DNA from 3 places in the Ideonella alba genome. Region 1 is predicted to be linked to each of the others. Evidence: predicted binding sites of a transcription regulator. Region 1 holds the regulator's gene; each other region holds the start of a gene.
What was found. Region 1 encodes FNR, which switches genes on or off when oxygen is low (the NO sensors DNR and NnrR bind a similar motif). Its sites were predicted from a motif close to TTGATNNNNATCAA; they were not measured.

Region 1 (5,539 bases):
GCGGCCGCGCTGGCGGCGCCGCACATGCCAATGCAATGCAGAGAGCCTGCCAGGCCCATCAGCAGGGCCGACAGCACCAGGGCCTGATCCACCCTCAGATGATGCGCGAAAAACGCTCGCGGGTCCGGTCGGCCTGCAGATACTTGTCGAAGGACATGGCGATGGCCCGCACGAAGAACCAGCCGCGCGCGGTGATCTGGATCGCACCGGGCTCCATCGTCACCAGGCCCATCTCTTCATAGGGACGCAGCGACTCAAGTTCCTGGCGGAAGTACTCGGGCACCTTGACCAGGTGCGCCAGTTCCACCGATTCGAACTCCAGCCGACCCTGGCACATCAGCGCCATGATGACGGCACGGCGCAGCAGGTCGTCGCGGGTCAGCGCCAGGCCACGCTGGATCGCGAACTGTCCCTGACGAATGGCGTCGTAGTACTCGGGGATGGTCTTGGCGTTCTGGCTGTAGGTGGCGCCCATGCGACCGATCGAGGACACGCCCAGCGCCACCAGGTCGCAATCGGGCTGCGTGCTGTAGCCCTGGAAATTGCGATGCAGCCGGCCCTGCCGCTTGGCCTGGGCCAGCGCGTCGTCGTGCAGCGCGAAGTGGTCCATGCCGATGTAGCTGTAACCATGGCCCATGAAGCCGGCAATCGCCGAGGACAGCATGTCGATGCGGTGCTGCGCGGGCGGCAGCTGGCTGGCGTCGATGCGCCGCTGCGGCTTGAAGCGCGCCGGCAGGTGCGCGTACGAGTACAGCGCAATGCGGTCGGGCCGCAGCTCGCTCATCTGGCGGATGGTGCGGGCAAAGGACTCGGGCGTCTGCTTGGGCAGGCCGTAGATCAGGTCGGCGTTGATCGACTCGAAGCCCAGCTCGCGCGCGGCTCGCATCAGCTCAGTCACCATCTCGAGCGACTGGACGCGGTGCACCGCCTTCTGCACATCGGGGTCGAAGTCCTGTACACCAAAGCTGATGCGGTTGAAGCCGATGGCACGCAGGTGGGCCAGACGGCCGCGGTCTGCGGTGCGCGGATCCACCTCGATCGAAACCTCGGCATCCGACGCCAGCTTGAAGCAGCGCTGCAGCGCCGCCATCAGGCGGGCCAGTTCGGCGTCGCTCAGGAAGGTGGGCGAGCCCCCGCCGAAGTGCATCTGCGAGACGTTCACCGACTCGCCCAGCACCTGCCGGTGCAGCGCGATCTCGGCTTCCAGCACATCCAGGTATTCGGCGCCGCGCTCGTGGTGCTTGGTGATGATCTTGTTGCAGGCGCAGTAGTAGCACACCGACTCGCAGAACGGGATGTGCACGTAGACCGACAGCGGCTTCTTGCCACCGACCTGGGCGCCCTCGGCCCGCTGCTGCAGTGCGCGGCGGTAATCCTCGCCGTTGAAGGCCTCGACGAACCGGTCGGCGGTTGGGTACGAGGTGTATCGCGGGCCCGGCACATCGAAGCGCTGGAGCAGCTCCACCGGCAGCAGGGTGTCGGGAGCATGGATGGCTTGTGACATGCCGGCATGGTGCCAAACTGGCACGCCACAGGCTTGACCTGCCTCAAGTCGGACCGCGGTCGGGACCACAAGAATACCCGCACTCAACGAGAGGCATCATGTTCAGGACATGCGATTCATCGGATGACGTTGCTCAGGATGTGGCCGGGCCACGGGTGATAATGCGCGCAATGAGCGAATCCACCTCCCGGGTGCGGTGCGATACCTTCAAGGTCGCCTGCTCCAGCTGCAATCTGCGAGAGTTGTGTCTGCCCGTCGGACTCGGCCGGCCTGACCTGGAGCGCCTGGACGCGCTGGTCGCCACCCGCCGCACCGTGGGCCGTGGCGACACGCTGTTCCGCTCGGGCGATCCCTTCCAGTCGCTCTACGCGGTGCGTACCGGCTTCTTCAAGACCTGCGTCTCGTCCGAGGACGGCCGCGACCAGGTCACCGGTTTCCAGATGGCGGGCGAACTGCTGGGCCTGGACGGCATCAGCGCCGACCGCCATACCTGCGACGCCGTGGCCCTGGAAGACTCGCAGGTCTGCGTGATCCCCTACTCGCAGCTGGAAGACCTCTCACGCGAGTTCACCGACCTGCAGCACCAGTTCCACAAGATCATGAGCCGCGAGATCGTCCGTGACCACGGCGTGATGCTGCTGCTGGGCAGCATGCGTGCGGAAGAGCGGCTGGCGGCCTTCCTGCTGAACCTGACGCAGCGTTTGCAGGCGCGTGGCTTCTCGGCCTCGTCGCTGATCCTGCGCATGACGCGCGAAGAGATCGGCAGCTACCTGGGCCTGAAGCTGGAAACGGTCAGCCGCACCTTCTCGAAGTTCCAGGACGAAGGCCTGCTGGAGGTGAAGCAGCGCCAGATCCGCATCATTGACCAGGCCGGGCTGCAGCAACTGGTCAACGGCACGCCCAGCTGAGCCCGCCCTGCCCCATCCAGCACAACGGCGCCCGCGGGCGCCGTTGTCCTTGGTGACGGGTGGGCGCTCAGCGCTGCTCGGGCGTGGCCGCGTGGTTGCGGGCCTGCATCGCCGGCGTCTGGGCATCGGGCTCGGTCTTGCCACGCTGCGACTCCGCCGTTTCGTCCTTGATCAGCACCGGGTCCTGACCCTTGATGGCCACGTAGGCGGTGCTCACGCTGGCCACCACCACCAGCAACGGTCCCCCGATGACCAGCCAGAGCATGCGGTAGCGCCACCAGGGCAGCTTGGGCTCGGGACTGCCCTCGGCGGGCGGGTTCGTGTTGCTCATGCTTGCAGCCGTCATCGCGGCACCAGGAAGGTGGACTTTTCGTGCAGCGTGGTGGCCGCGACATCGTCATGGGCCACGCGCTCGATCGAGAACTGGATGGTATGCGCACCGGCGCCCGCCTGCTGCGCCGACTCGAACGGGATCTGGGCGCTGAGGGTGATCCAGCGCGCCTCGGCCGGCCCGACGTCCACCTCGGTCTGGCCGGTGACCACGATCTGGTCCATGCCGGACACGCCGATGCGGTAGGACTGCGGCTTCTCGGCCGCGTTCATCACCTGCAGGCGGTAGACGTTCTCGACCTTGCCGTCCTCGACAATGCGCGCCAGCGAGGCACGGTCGCGCACCACGTCGACACGGAAGGGCTCGCGCAGCGCCAGGCTGATGCCGAAGGCCACCAGGATCGCCAGCATGATGCCGGTGTAGACCAGCACCCGCGGGCGGAAGATGCGGCGCAGCATCTGGCTGAAGTTCAGGTGTTCGCGCAGGCCGTTCTGGGTGACATAGCGCACCAGGCCACGCGGGTAGCCGAACTTGTCCATGATGCCGTCGCAGACGTCGATGCAGGCGGCACAGCCGATGCACTCGTACTGCAGGCCCTTGCGGATGTCGATGCCGGTCGGACAGACCTGCACGCACAGACCGCAGTCGACACAGGCACCCAGGCCCGCCTGCTTCGGGTCGACCTTCTTGGAGCGGGCACCGCGCGGCTCGCCGCGTTCGGTGTCGTAGCTGATGATCAGCGTGTCCTTGTCGAACATCGCGCTCTGGAAGCGCGCGTACGGGCACATGTACTTGCAGACCTGCTCGCGCATGTAGCCGGCATTGCCGTAGGTGGCAAAACCATAGAACAGCACCCAGAACCATTCCCAGGGGCCGAAGCCCAGGGTCATGGCCTCGGCGGCCAGCGTGCGGATCGGGGTGAAATAGCCGACGAAGGTGAAGCCGGTCCACAGGCCGAACAGGATCCAGACCACCTGCTTGGACGTCTTGCGCCAGAGCTTGTCACGGCTCCAGGCGGCATCGTCGAGCTTCATGCGCTGCGCGCGATCGCCTTCGATCACGCGCTCGAACCACAGATAGATCTCGGTGTACACCGTCTGTGGACAGGCGTAGCCGCACCACAGCCGGCCTGCCACCGCAGTGAACAGGAACAGCGCGTAGGCCGAGATCATCAGCAGCGCCGACAGGTAGATCAGGTCCTGCGGATAGAGAACCAGTCCACCGATGTAGAAGCGGCGGGACACCAGGTCGAAGAGCACGGCCTGGCGGTTGTTCCACTGCGCCCAGGGCAGCAGATAAAAAAGGAGCTGGGTCGCCCACACGAGCGCCCAGCGCCATTTGATGAACTGGCCGCTGACGGCCCGCGGATAGATTTTCCGGGTCTTCTGGTAGAGCGATACCACCGCCTCGACCGTGTCGCCATCGGGCGCCGACGCTGCGGGGGGGTTGACGTTGCTGGCTTGGATAGGGGTGGGGGTATCGCTCATGCCGCCAATTTAACTCACTGCGCGGCGACCTTCGTGCTCTGGGACAAATTCCAGACGTAGGCGGTCAGGACCTTCAGCTGATCCGGCGTGAAACGCGCGCCCTGGGCGGGCATCACGTTGGTCTTGCCGTTGTTGATCATGGAGACGACCTGGGCTTCGCCCCAGCCATGCAGCCAGATCTTGTCGGTCAGGTTCGGTGCGCCCAGGGCCTGGGTGCCCTTGCCTTCCGGGCCGTGGCAGGCGGCGCAGGCCGCGAACTTCGGCTTGCCGACCTGGGCCGCCACCGAGTTGTGGGCGCTGCCCGACAGGCTCAGCACGTAGTTGGCCACCGCCTTGACGTCCTCGGCGGTGCCCACCGCTGCGGCCATCGGGGGCATCACGCCCTGGCGGCCTTCGACGATGGTCTTCTCGATGTACGCGGGGCTGCCGTCGCCACCCAGCCAGTCGTTGTCGGTCAGGTTGGGGAAGGACTTGCTGCCGCGGGCGTCGGAGCCGTGGCACTGCGCGCAGTTGTTGACGAACAGGCGCTCGCCGATGGCCATGGCCTTCGGGTTCTTGGCCAGCGCTTCAGGGGCCTGGCCGTTGAACTCGGCATAGACCGCCTTCATCGCCTCGGCGGCCTTGGCCTGCTCGGCCTGCAGCTGCCCGGCCGACGACCACTTCAGGCCACCTTCGGCCGCGCCGAAGCCCGGGTACAGGGCCAGGTAGGCGATCGAAAACACCACCGTGATCAGGAACAGGCCCATCCACCAGCGCGGCAGCGGGTTGTTCAGCTCACGCAGGTCAACGTCCCAGGTGTGGCCGGTGGTGTTGTCATCGGCCATCGGGCGGTGCTTGCTCGCGCCGATCAGGACGGCCAGGCAGAACACCAGACCGCCCGCGACGATGGCCACCACATAGAGCGACCAAAACGAACTCACAAAATCACTCATTACTTTCTCCTTGGTGTCGGCGGCCGCAAGCAGCCGCCGCGCACGTCATTGCCGTTCAGAGGACGGGTCTGCGACATCGGGCTCGAGGAAAGGCAGCTGGGCCGCCTCGTCGAACGCAGACTGACGCTTGCGCTGCCAAGTCCAGACCATCAGCGCCAGGAACAGCACCATGGCCAGCACCGTGATCGCGCTGCGGTAGACATTGATGTCGAATTCCATCAGTCGCTCCGGTGATTACTTGCGAGCGGTGCCCAGCACCTGCAGGTAGGCAATGACGGCGTCGATCTCGGTCTTGTCCTTGACCTCGTCGGCGGCCTTGGCGATCTCGTCGTCCGTGTAGGGGACGCCGACCACGCGCAGGGCCTTCATCTTGGGCG
Region 2 (5,539 bases), on a different contig from region 1:
GCTGGCCGTCTTCCGGGCTGTAGATGCGCACCCCATGCTGCGACAGCATGCGGATCTCCTCGGGCACGATGACGCCGCCGCCGCCGCCGAAGACCTGGATGTGCTCGCCGCCGCGCGCGCGCAGCAGCTCGACCATGTAGGTGAAGTATTCGTTGTGGCCGCCCTGGTAGCTGCTGACGGCGATGCCCTGCACGTCTTCCTGCAGCGCCGCGGTGACCACCTCGTCGACCGAGCGGTTGTGGCCCAGGTGGATCACCTCGGCGCCCATGTTCTGCAGGATGCGCCGCATGATGTTGATGGCCGCGTCGTGGCCGTCGAACAGGCTGGCCGCGGTGACGAAGCGCACCTTGTGGGTCGGGCGGTACTGGGCGAGGGCGCGGTGTTCGGCGGAGAGGTCGGTCATGGCAGGCTCGTCACGTTGGTTGACGTTGACGTAAACGTCAATCCGGCGATGATGCCATGTCCGCTTTCGCCGTGGCTGACAGCGGGATGCTTGGCGCAGACGGGGTTTACCCGTAGTCAATCCTGCGATGCAATGCCGCTGGTACGCTGCGGCCCATGAGCTTCCTGGCGATCGACATCGGCAACACGCGGCTGAAGTGGGCGCAGTACGCCTCGCCCCAGCCGGGCGCGGCGCTGCTGGCCCATGGCGCGGTGTTCCTGGAGACGATCGACGAGCTGGCCGAGAAGGAATGGCGCGAGCTGGCGCCGCCGCACTCGATGCTGGGCTGCGTGGTGGCCGGCGAGGCGGTGCGCCGCCGCGTGGAAGAACAGCTGGAGCTGTGGGACCTGACGCCGCGCTGGGTGGTGTCCTCGCCGCGCGAGGCGGGCCTGGTCAACGGCTACGACCACCCGGCCCGGCTGGGCGCCGACCGCTGGGTGGCGATGATCGGCGCGCGCGGCCATGTGCTGGCGCGCGGGCCGGCGCGGCCGGCGCTGGTGGTGATGATCGGCACCGCGGTGACCGTGGACGCGATCGACCGCGAGGGCCATTTCCTGGGCGGCCTGATCCTGCCCGGCCACGGCATCATGCTGCGCGCGCTGGAAAGCGGCACGGCCGGCCTGCGCGTGCCCACCGGCGAGGTCATGCCCTTCCCGGCCAACACCTCCGACGCGCTGACCAGCGGCGGCACCTACGCCATCACCGGCGCGATCGAGCGGATGCGCCGCCACCTGCGCGAGCGCAGCCAGGGCGAGGAGCCGCTGGTGCTGATCACCGGCGGCGCCGGCTGGAAGGTGGCGCCCTACCTGGACATGCCGCACGAGTTGCTGGAGTCGCTGATCTTCGACGGGCTGCTGAACATCCAGTCGCACCGGCTGGCGCTCTGATCAGCCCGGCGGCGGCTCGTCGCCGGCGCCACGGGCGCGGGCCAGGTCCTCGCGCAGTGCCTGCACCTCCTGGCGCATCGCGGCCATCTCCCGGCGGATCTCATGCAGGAACTCGCGCTCCAGGCGCCGCTCCTCGGTCTCGACCCAGGCGGTGGCGATGGCGGCGGTGATCAGCGAGAGCATGCCGAAACCCAGCATCACCACGAACACCGAGAAGATGCGCGAGGCCGGTGTGGTCGGCACGATGTCGCCATAGCCCACGGTGGCGGCGGTGGTGAAGGCCAGCCACAGGCCATCGGCCAGCGTGGGGGTGCTGGGCTCCAGCCACCAGTAGCCGAAGCCGCAGGCCAGCAGCAGGCCCAGCGCGCTCAGCAGCATGTAGGCCAGGCCGCCACGGGTGATCAGGTGCTGGACCGTCCAGACCATGCGCAGCAGGGTCAGGCCGGCCACCGCCATGCGCAGCACCAGGGCCGGGGTGGACTGCAGGCTGCTGGGGGCCGCCGCCGCCGCCAGCAGGCCGGCCACCAGCAGCAGGTCGGTCGGGTTGGCGCGCAGGTGGCTGGGGGCGTGCCGGCAACGCCGGGCCACCTGCCAGAGGTGGGCGCTCACCACCGCAGCCGCCAGCAGGTAGGCCGCATCGGCCCAGTAGCTGGGGTGCTGGTTCAGCAGCTCGGCGTAGAAGGCCGGGATGGTCAGCAACAGCGCCAGCAGCACCGGCCAGCGCCAGCGGCGCTCGGTGCGGGCGGCGGCCGGGTTGTCGCGGGGCGCTCCGGTCAGGCCCCAGGCCACGGCGCGGCGGACAAACGTGTGGGTATCGAGACTCCAGCGTGACATCCAGCAAGCTTCGCACGACCTTGCGGTCCTGGCTTGATGGTAAGCAATCGCGTCCGCGACGTATGCTGTGGTCACGATGCCAGCAGCAGGTCCAGCCGTATCGAACCAGGACATGGCCGCCTCGGCAGCGCCGCGCCCGTCCCTGGTCTGGCGGCTGCTGCTGGCCGGCGTGCGGCCCGACGACAGCGCCACCACCCGGCGCAAGATGCTGCAGGTCAACGCCGGCGCGCTGATGACTGTGCTGGCCATCGTGGTCTACAACCTGGCCTTCTGGGTGTCGGGCAATGCGGCGCTGATCTCCTCCGGCCTGTGGCAACTGCCGGCGGCCGCACTGGCACCGCTGACCTGGTGGCTCAATGCCCAGCGGCGGCTGTCGCTGGCGCGCTGGTTCGTGATTCTGCTGGCGATGGTGGATGTGCTGCTGGGCATGGGCGGTGGCCAGGGCTCGGTCACCCACATCCACGCGTATTACCTGCTGTTCGCGATCCTGGTGCCCACCATCCTGTCGACCGAGGAGCGCTGGGGCATCGCGCTGCTGGTGGCGGCCAACCTGGGCGCCTATGCAGTCATCGCCCTCGTCGGCTGGCCCGCCCATCCGGACATGGCGCTGCTGCCCGCCGCCTGGCACGAGGGCCTGATGCTGTCGATGCTGATCTCCTGCGTGCTGATCGCGGTGGCCATGACGCTGCTGACGGAGGCCGCGGTGGCCGAGAACGAGGCGCGCCTGCAGACCCTGGCCGGCACCGACGGCCTGACCGGCCTGGCCAACCGCCGCCATTTCCTGCAGGCCTTGAGCCACGAGAGCGAGCGCGCCCGGCGCGAGGGGCGCCAGCTGTCGGTGGCCATCGTCGACGTCGACCACTTCAAGCGCATCAACGACCACCACGGCCACGACATCGGCGACCAGGCGCTGGTGCACCTGGCCAGCCACCTGCGCTCGCTGGTGCGGCCCTACGACGTGCTGGCGCGCATTGGCGGCGAGGAGTTCGCGCTGCTGCTGCCCGACACCCAGCTGCGCGAAGCGGTGGCGGTGACCGAGCGATTCCGCGGCACGCTGGCCGGCTCGGCGCTGCTGATCGACGGCCGGCCGCGCACACTCACCGTCAGTGTCGGCGTCGCCCAGCTGGGCCGCCACGAGACGGTGGACGACTGGCTGCGCCGCGCCGACCAGGCCCTCTACACCGCCAAGCACGACGGCCGCAACCGCGTGCGCGTCGCGGCCTGAGCGGGCCGGGCGCTCAGAGGATGTAGCGCGACAGGTCCTGGTTGCGCGCCAGCTCGCCCAGCCGGGCGGCCACCATCTCGGCGTCGATGCGCACCGTCTGCCCGCTGCGGTCCGGGGCCTCGTAGCTGATCTCGTCGAGCAGCCGCTCCAGCACCGTGGCCAGGCGGCGCGCGCCGATGTTCTCGGTGCGCTCGTTGACCTCGAAGGCCACCTCGGCCAGCCGGCGGATCGCGTCGGCGCCGATCTCCAGCGTCACGCCTTCGGTGGCCAGCAGCGCCTGGTACTGGCGGATCAGGTTGGCGTGGGTGCTGCCCAGGATGGCCTCGAAGTCCTCGACCGACAGCGGCTGCAGCTCCACCCGGATCGGGAAGCGCCCCTGCAGCTCGGGGATCAGGTCGCTGGGCTTGGCCAGGTGGAAGGCGCCGGAGGCGATGAACAGCACGTGGTCGGTGCGCACCAGGCCGTGCTTGGTCTGCACGGTGGTGCCTTCCACCAGTGGCAGCAGGTCGCGCTGCACGCCCTGGCGCGAGACATCGGCGCCCTGGGTGTTGGCGCGCGCGGCGACCTTGTCGATCTCGTCGATGAAGACGATGCCGTTCTGCTCGGCGTTGGCCACCGCGCGGGCGCGGATCTCGTCCTCGTTGACCAGCTTGGCGGCCTCCTCGTCGGCGAGCTGGCGCAGCGCCTCCTGGATGCGCAGCTTGCGCGTGGTCTTGCGTCCGGCGCCCATCTGGCCGAACAGGCCCTTGAGCTGCTCGGCCATGTCCTCCATGCCGGCGGGCGCCATGATGTCGACGCTGGCGCGCGGCTCGGCGAGCTCCAGCTCGATCTCCTTGTCGTTCAGCGCGCCCTCGCGCAGGCGCTTGCGCATGACCTGGCGGGCGGTGTTGTCGGGCGCCGGTGCCGGCGCGACAAAGCCCAGCTCGGCGCCGCCGCGCGGCGGCGGCACCAGCACATCCAGGATGCGGTCCTCGGCGGCGTCCTCGGCGCGCAGGCGGGCGCGCTTGAGGGCGGCCTCGCGCTCCTGCTTCACCGCCACCTCGACCAGGTCGCGCACGATGGTGTCGACGTCCTTGCCGACATAGCCCACCTCGGTGAACTTGGTGGCCTCGACCTTGACGAAGGGCGCATCCGCCAGCCGCGCCAGGCGGCGCGCGATCTCGGTCTTGCCCACCCCGGTGGGGCCGATCATCAGGATGTTCTTGGGCGTGATCTCGGCGCGCAGCTTCTCGTCGACCTGCTGGCGCCGCCAGCGGTTGCGCAGCGCGATCGCCACCGCCCGCTTGGCCGCCTGCTGGCCGACGATGTGGCGGTCCAGTTCGGAGACGATCTCCTTGGGCGTCATCGTCATGGGGCCCTCCTGGCGCTGGGCGCAGCCACCTGCGGCCAGGACCGTGCGCGACTCATTCAATCACCTCGATCGTGTGGTGCTGGTTGGTGTAGATGCAGATCGTGCCGGCGATTTCCAGCGACTGCTTGACGATCTGCGCGGCGTCCAGCGTGGTGTGGTCCAGCAGCGCCATCGCCGCCGCCTGCGCATAGGCGCCGCCCGAGCCGATGGCCACCAGGCCGCGTTCGGGTTCGAGCACGTCGCCGTTGCCGGTGATGATCAGCGAGGCCTCGCGGTCGGCCACCGCCAGCATGGCCTCGAGGTTGCGCAGGACCTTGTCGGTGCGCCAGTCGCGCGTCAGCTCGATCGCGGCGCGCACCAGGTGGCCGCCGTGCTTGGCCAGCTTGTCCTCGAAGCGCTCGAAGAGGGTGAAGGCGTCGGCGGTGGCGCCGGCAAAGCCGGCGAGGACCTGGTCGTGGTGCAGCCGGCGCACCTTGCGGGCGCTGGCCTTGACAACGATGTGGCCCAGTGTGACCTGGCCGTCGCCGCCGAGCGCGACCTGCCAGCGGCCGTCGGGCCGCTGGCGTCGCACGCTGACGATGGTGGTGCCGTGGTACGAATCCATGGGTGAAATGGTAAGGGGAAGTGCAAGGCCCGCCGACCGTCACAGGCTGCCAACCCGCCTCCAGCCGGCGCCTGGGGTGGGGCCGGCCCTGAGGTCAGGCGCGACCGGCCGGCCGCGTGCGGGCCCTATGCCGCGCGCAGATGCACCGGCGCGTGCTCGCCGATGCCCATCGCGCCGAACATCGCGGCCACCAGGC
Region 3 (5,539 bases), on a different contig from region 1:
CAACGGCGGTGAGCATGGATGCGTGATCCGGTTCATGCTTCCACCACCTGTCTGCGTTTGAGTCTGAGAGGCGGCGCCGAAACTCGCAGTGCGCTTCGCTCATCTTCTTCGGGTCGGGCGGATTCCCAGCGAGGTCAGGTGCCGAGGCGAAGTGAATTCCCAGATTCACAGCGAAGGACCCACCGTATCTTGACCCTTGCACGGTGATGATCTGAATCCACGGGCCCACGCACTGGTGGAAGCGGCGCCCCGAGCCTACGAAGCCTTCAGCCCGAAGAAGTGGCGCTAAGGCCAATCGAATTGCGGATTCGAGGCGCGGCGGAGACGGGTTGTTCATGACGCCTAACGTTCGAGCTGAGCCGCGCACACCGGCATGGCGCTTGGCCCGCTGGACGGATGATGACCTAAGCCGGGAAGCGGGCCAAGTGCCATGACGGTGAGCGTCGGTTCCAGCGAAGGGTTAGGCCGCATTCAGCACCTGTCGCGTTTCATCGGAAACCTGAACCATGGATGAACTATCCACTTCACGCTGCAACGCCGCGCGAGCCTCTGGAGTGAGCGGCGATGCCGGCGAAAGAAGAAGCTCGAGCTTCTCCATCGAGGCGAACCAAGATGCGCCTTCTGCAAGGGCGCACTGGTACATGCTTTCTGCGCAAGCTTCCAAGCTTGCATCATTTGGGTCGAAGGAGAAGTTGTACAGCCTTCGATTTGGGATCTGCGGATCTTCGATCGCGTCGGACGACGGTCCGTTCAAGTGGGCTGCGGGGAAGGTATCGGTTCTAACGCGAATCCCGAAGTGCACTCTGAATGATGGTTCGAACGAGTACTTGTGAATGTGAACGAATTCGATCACAAGCGTCTTGTGGCGAGTGAAGAAGCTCGTCTTTGTGCGCTGAAAGCCGAGCGACTTGAGCTTGTTCGAGAGGAGGCGCATCACCTTCTGAGCATTGCGCGATTCCAGCTTCTTCTCGGGAGATCCGGGCGCAGCGTAGGTAGGCATTGGATGTCGGCTATGCGGCCTAACGTGTTTTGGGGATCAACAGCCTGCGCCACTATTGGACCACTGCGCCCTAAGATGGCCGCCGCTGGCAGTCGCAAGTGCCTGTCGCATCTGTCTTTTTCCCTGGTTTGACTGGATATTTATCCAGTATTAAATTCGACGCGAAAACCGGCGCCTGTTACAAACCATTCTGCAGTCCTGGCCTGCATTTGCCAAGGGCGGCCCTGGGGCTGCCGCAGGGCTGGCAGATCGACTCAGAACCTGAACCGGTTCAAGGCCAGTCGCGTCGGTGGTGCCTAGAGTCCGCGGCATGAGCCCTTCGACACTGCTGGCCCGGCTTGGCCTGGCCCTGATTGGCGCGCTGCTGGCACCCTGGGCGCTGGCCCAGGCCCTGCCCGACGCCCCTGCGTTGTTTCGTCAGCACTGCGCCAGTTGCCACGGCGACCAGCGCACCGGTGGCATGGGGCCGGCCCTGCTGCCCGACAGCCTCGAGCGCCTGCGCCCGGCCGACGCGCAGCGCACCATCGCCCAGGGGCGCGCCGCCACGCAGATGCCGGCCTTCGGGGCCCAGCTCACGGCCGATGAGATCACGGCGCTCGCCAGCTGGATCTACCAGCCGGTGTTGCCCGCGCCCCGCTGGACTGAAGTCGACATCCGCGCCTCCCGCGTGGCGCTGGACAGGGCCGACGCGCTGCCGGCGCGGCCGCTGTGGCAGGCCGATCCGATGAACCTGTTCGTGGTGGTGGAGGGCGGCGACCACCATGTGTCGCTGGTCGATGGCGACCGTTTCGAGGTGATCCACCGCTTTGCCAGCCGCTATGCGCTGCACGGCGGGCCGAAGTTCACGCCCGACGGGCGCTATGTGTTCTTCGGCTCGCGCGATGGCTGGATCACCAAATATGACCTGTGGAACCTGACGGTGGTGGCCGAGGTGCGCGCCGGCCTGAACATGCGCAACCTCGCCGTCAGTGGCGATGGCCGCTACGTGATGGCGGCCAACTACCTGCCGCGCACGCTGGCGCTGTTCGACGCGCAGCTGAACCTGGTGCGCAGCTTCGAGGCCACCACGCTGGACGGCCAGACGGCCAGCCGCGTCTCGGCGGTGTATGACGCGGCGCCGCGGCGCAGCTTCATCGTCGCGCTGAAGGACCTGCCCGAGCTGTGGGAGATCTCCTACGACCCGCAGGCCGCGCCCATCTACGACGGCCTGGTCCACGACTACAAGATGGGCGAGGCCATCGCCAGGCCCGGCTTCCTGGGCGTGCGCCGCACCCCGCTGGACGAGCCGCTGGACGACTTCTTCTTCGACCAGCGCTACCGCCATGTGCTGGGCGCCACGCGGCCGAAGACCGCGACCGGTGCCGCCACCGCGCAGGTGGTGAACCTGGACATCCGCCGCAAGGTGGCCGATCTGCCGCTGGCCGGCATGCCGCACCTGGGCTCGGGCATCACCTGGGCCTGGAAGGACACCACCGTGCTGGCCAGCCCCAACCTGAAGGGCAGCGGGGTGGACGTGATCGACATGGCCACCTGGAAGCCGGTGGCCACGATCGCCACGCCCGGCCCGGGCTTCTTCATGCGCAGCCACGAGTCCAGCCGCTACGCGTGGACCGATTCGATGATGAGCCCCACCGCCAGGGACACGCTCACGCTGATCGACAAGGCCACACTGCAGCCGGTGGCCACGGTACGCGAGCCCGGCCGCACGCTGGCCCACATCGAGTTCACCAGGGACGGCCGCTACGCGCTGGCCAGCCTGTGGGAGATGGATGGCGCGCTGATCGTCTACGACGCGGCCACGCTGAAAGAGGTCAAGCGGCTGCCAATGAGCAAGCCGGTGGGCAAGTACAACGTGTGGAACAAGATCAGCCGCAGCGAAGGCACCTCGCATTGACCCGCGCTGCCGCCGCCCGCCTGAAAGCTATATGGCATATGTAGCTTATTGATGGATATCAAGGCAGGCTCGGCCTCCAGCCGGCACAGTCACGCCTCAGAGTCTGGAGACCGAGGAGACACCCATGAGCATCCTGGGCACGGTGGTGCGCACCCGTCCCGAGCACGCCGCCCCCGTGGCACAGCGCTTGTCGGCGCTGCCCGGCGTGGACCTGGCGCTCAACCCCGGAGACGGCCGCCTGGTGGCGGTGATCGAGGACGCGATGCTGGACGGCCAACCCGTCAGCGCCGCCGCCACGCTGGCCCAGGTGGCGCAGTGGCCCGACGTGATGGGCACCTCGCTGGTCTACGAGTATTCCGGCCCCGATGCGCCACCCCCCGAAGGCAGCGACGCCATCGACTACCGCGCCTGGCGCGACAGCCTGGCGCCCGCCCGTCGCACCCCGACTTGAACCGGTTCAAGGACAGCCCGAGGCTTGTTCCCTAGCCTCGACCCTGAACCCCTGATCCCTTTCCCAGATGCCCGCCGCGCCCCGCGCGCAGCCCGGGCAGGAGACCCCACCATGCAAGCCAACCGCCGTGACTTCCTGAAGGCCCAGGCCCTCGCCGCCAGCGCTGCCGCCGCCGGCATCCCCATCGTCGCCGAGGCCGCCCCCGCCGCCGACAAGGCCGCCGCCGCCACCGGCGTGCGCTGGGACAAGGCGCCCTGCCGTTTCTGCGGCACCGGCTGCTCGGTGATGGTGGGTGTGCAGGACGGCCGCGTGGTGGCCACCCAGGGTGACCCGGAAGCGCCCGTCAACCGCGGCCTGAACTGCATCAAGGGCTACTTCCTGTCCAAGATCATGTACGGCAAGGACCGGCTGCAGACGCCGCTGCTGCGCAAGAAGAACGGCGTCTACGACAAGGACGGCGAGTTCACGCCCATCAGCTGGGACGAAGCCTTCGACGTGATGGCCGCCAAGTGGAAGGAGGCCATCAAGGCCGAGGGCCCGAACGCGGTGGCCATGTTCGGCTCCGGCCAGTGGACGATCTGGGAAGGCTACGCCGCCGCCAAGCTGATGAAGGCCGGCCTGCGCACCAACAACCTCGACCCCAACGCGCGCCACTGCATGGCCAGCGCCGTCACCGGCTTCATGCGCACCTTCGGCATCGACGAGCCGATGGGCTGCTACGACGACATCGAGCAGGCCGACGCCTTCGTGCTGTGGGGCAGCAACATGGCCGAGATGCACCCCATCCTGTGGAGCCGCATCACCGACCGGCGGCTGTCGGCGCCGCACGTCAAGGTGGCCGTGCTGTCCACCTTCGAGCACCGCAGCTTCGACCTGGCCGACAGCGGCATGGTCTTCGTGCCGCAGACCGACCTGGCCATCCTGAACTTCATTGCCCACTACATCATCACGAACAAGAAGGTGAACACCGAGTTCGTGAAGAAGAACATCAACTTCAAGCAGGGCGCCACCGACATCGGCTACGGCCTGCGTCCGGTGCACGCGCTGGAGAAGGACGCCACCAGCAATGGCTACCCCGGCGCCGACGGCAAGCCCAAGGGCAACCCGAACGACGCCACGCCGATCAGCTTTGACGAGTACGCCAGGTTCGTCAGCGAGTACACCGCCGAGAAGGTCAGCGCGCTGTCCGGTGTGCCCGTCAAGCAGTTGGAGGACCTGGCCAAGCTCTACGCCGACCCGAAGACCAAGGTGGTCTCGTTCTGGACCATGGGCTTCAACCAGCACACCCGCGGCACCTGGGCCAACAACCTCGTCTACAACATCCACCTGCTGACCGGCAAGATCAGCACGCCGGGCTCCGGGCCGTTCAGCCTGACCGGCCAGCCCAGCGCCTGCGGCACCGCCCGCGAGGTGGGCACCTTCGCCCACCGCCTGCCGGCCGACATGGTGGTCACCAACCCCGAGCACCGCCACCACACCGAGGAGATCTGGGGCCTGCCCGAGGGCACCATCCCCGACAAGATCGGCCTGCACGCCGTGGCGCAAAGCCGCGCCCTGAAGGACGGCAAGATCCGCTGCTACTGGACCAGCACCACCAACAACATGCAGGCGGGTCCGAACATCAACGGCGAGATCCTGCCGGGCTGGCGCAACCCCAAGGCCTTCGTGGTGGTCAGCGACCCCTACCCCACCGTCAGCGCGATGGCGGCTGATCTGGTGCTGCCCTCGGCCATGTGGGTGGAAAAGGAAGGCGCCTTCGGCAATGCCGAGCGACGCACCCAGTTCTGGCGCCAGCAGGTGGCCGCACCCGGCCAGGCCCGCTCCGACCTGTGGCAGATGATGGAGTTCGCCAAGCGCTTCAAGGTGGAAGAGGTCTGGCCGGCCGAGCTGATCGCCAAGATGCCCTCGGTCAAGGGCAAGACGCTGTTCGACGTGCTCTACAGGAACGGCAAGGTCAACAAGTACCCTGTGGCCGACCTGGGCAAGGTCAACGGAAAGTACATCCAGGGCTACAAGAACGCCGAGTCCGAGGCCTTCGGCTTCTATGTGCAGAAGGGCCTGTTCGAGGAATACGCCGAATTCGGCCGCGGCCACGGCCACGACCTGGCCAGCTTCGACACCTACCACGAGGCCCGCGGCCTGCGCTGGCCCGTGGTGGACGGCAAGGAAACGCTGTGGCGCTTCCGCGAGGGCT

Region 2: the regulator FNR is predicted to act here: its motif matches at 2,197-2,210, upstream of KAK03_RS25145 (potassium channel family protein).
Region 3: the regulator FNR is predicted to act here: its motif matches at 2,943-2,956, upstream of KAK03_RS23755 (chaperone NapD).

Annotation. Positions count from the first base shown of each region.
Region 1 covers NZ_JAGQDD010000006.1:156,651-162,189, reverse strand. The annotation lists gene KAK03_RS10835 (sulfite exporter TauE/SafE family protein) at 1-92, opposite strand, end outside; gene hemN (oxygen-independent coproporphyrinogen III oxidase) at 95-1,504, opposite strand; gene fnr (fumarate/nitrate reduction transcriptional regulator Fnr) at 1,675-2,412, shown strand; gene KAK03_RS10820 (nitrogen fixation protein FixH) at 2,480-2,743, opposite strand; gene ccoG (cytochrome c oxidase accessory protein CcoG) at 2,755-4,230, opposite strand; gene ccoP (cytochrome-c oxidase, cbb3-type subunit III) at 4,245-5,162, opposite strand; gene KAK03_RS10805 (cbb3-type cytochrome oxidase subunit 3) at 5,208-5,381, opposite strand; gene ccoO (cytochrome-c oxidase, cbb3-type subunit II) at 5,397-5,539, opposite strand, start outside.
Region 2 covers NZ_JAGQDD010000022.1:68,206-73,744, reverse strand. The annotation lists gene icmF (fused isobutyryl-CoA mutase/GTPase IcmF) at 1-403, opposite strand, end outside; gene KAK03_RS21345 (type III pantothenate kinase) at 559-1,329, shown strand; gene KAK03_RS25145 (potassium channel family protein) at 1,330-2,163, opposite strand; gene KAK03_RS21335 (GGDEF domain-containing protein) at 2,276-3,388, shown strand; gene hslU (ATP-dependent protease ATPase subunit HslU) at 3,402-4,739, opposite strand; gene hslV (ATP-dependent protease subunit HslV) at 4,792-5,343, opposite strand; gene KAK03_RS21320 (STAS domain-containing protein) at 5,469-5,539, opposite strand, start outside.
Region 3 covers NZ_JAGQDD010000031.1:466-6,004, forward strand. The annotation lists gene KAK03_RS25545 (DUF4304 domain-containing protein) at 1-337, opposite strand, end outside; gene KAK03_RS23745 (hypothetical protein) at 461-1,000, opposite strand; gene KAK03_RS23750 (cytochrome D1 domain-containing protein) at 1,311-2,894, shown strand; gene KAK03_RS23755 (chaperone NapD) at 3,019-3,345, shown strand; gene napA (nitrate reductase catalytic subunit NapA) at 3,457-5,539, shown strand, end outside.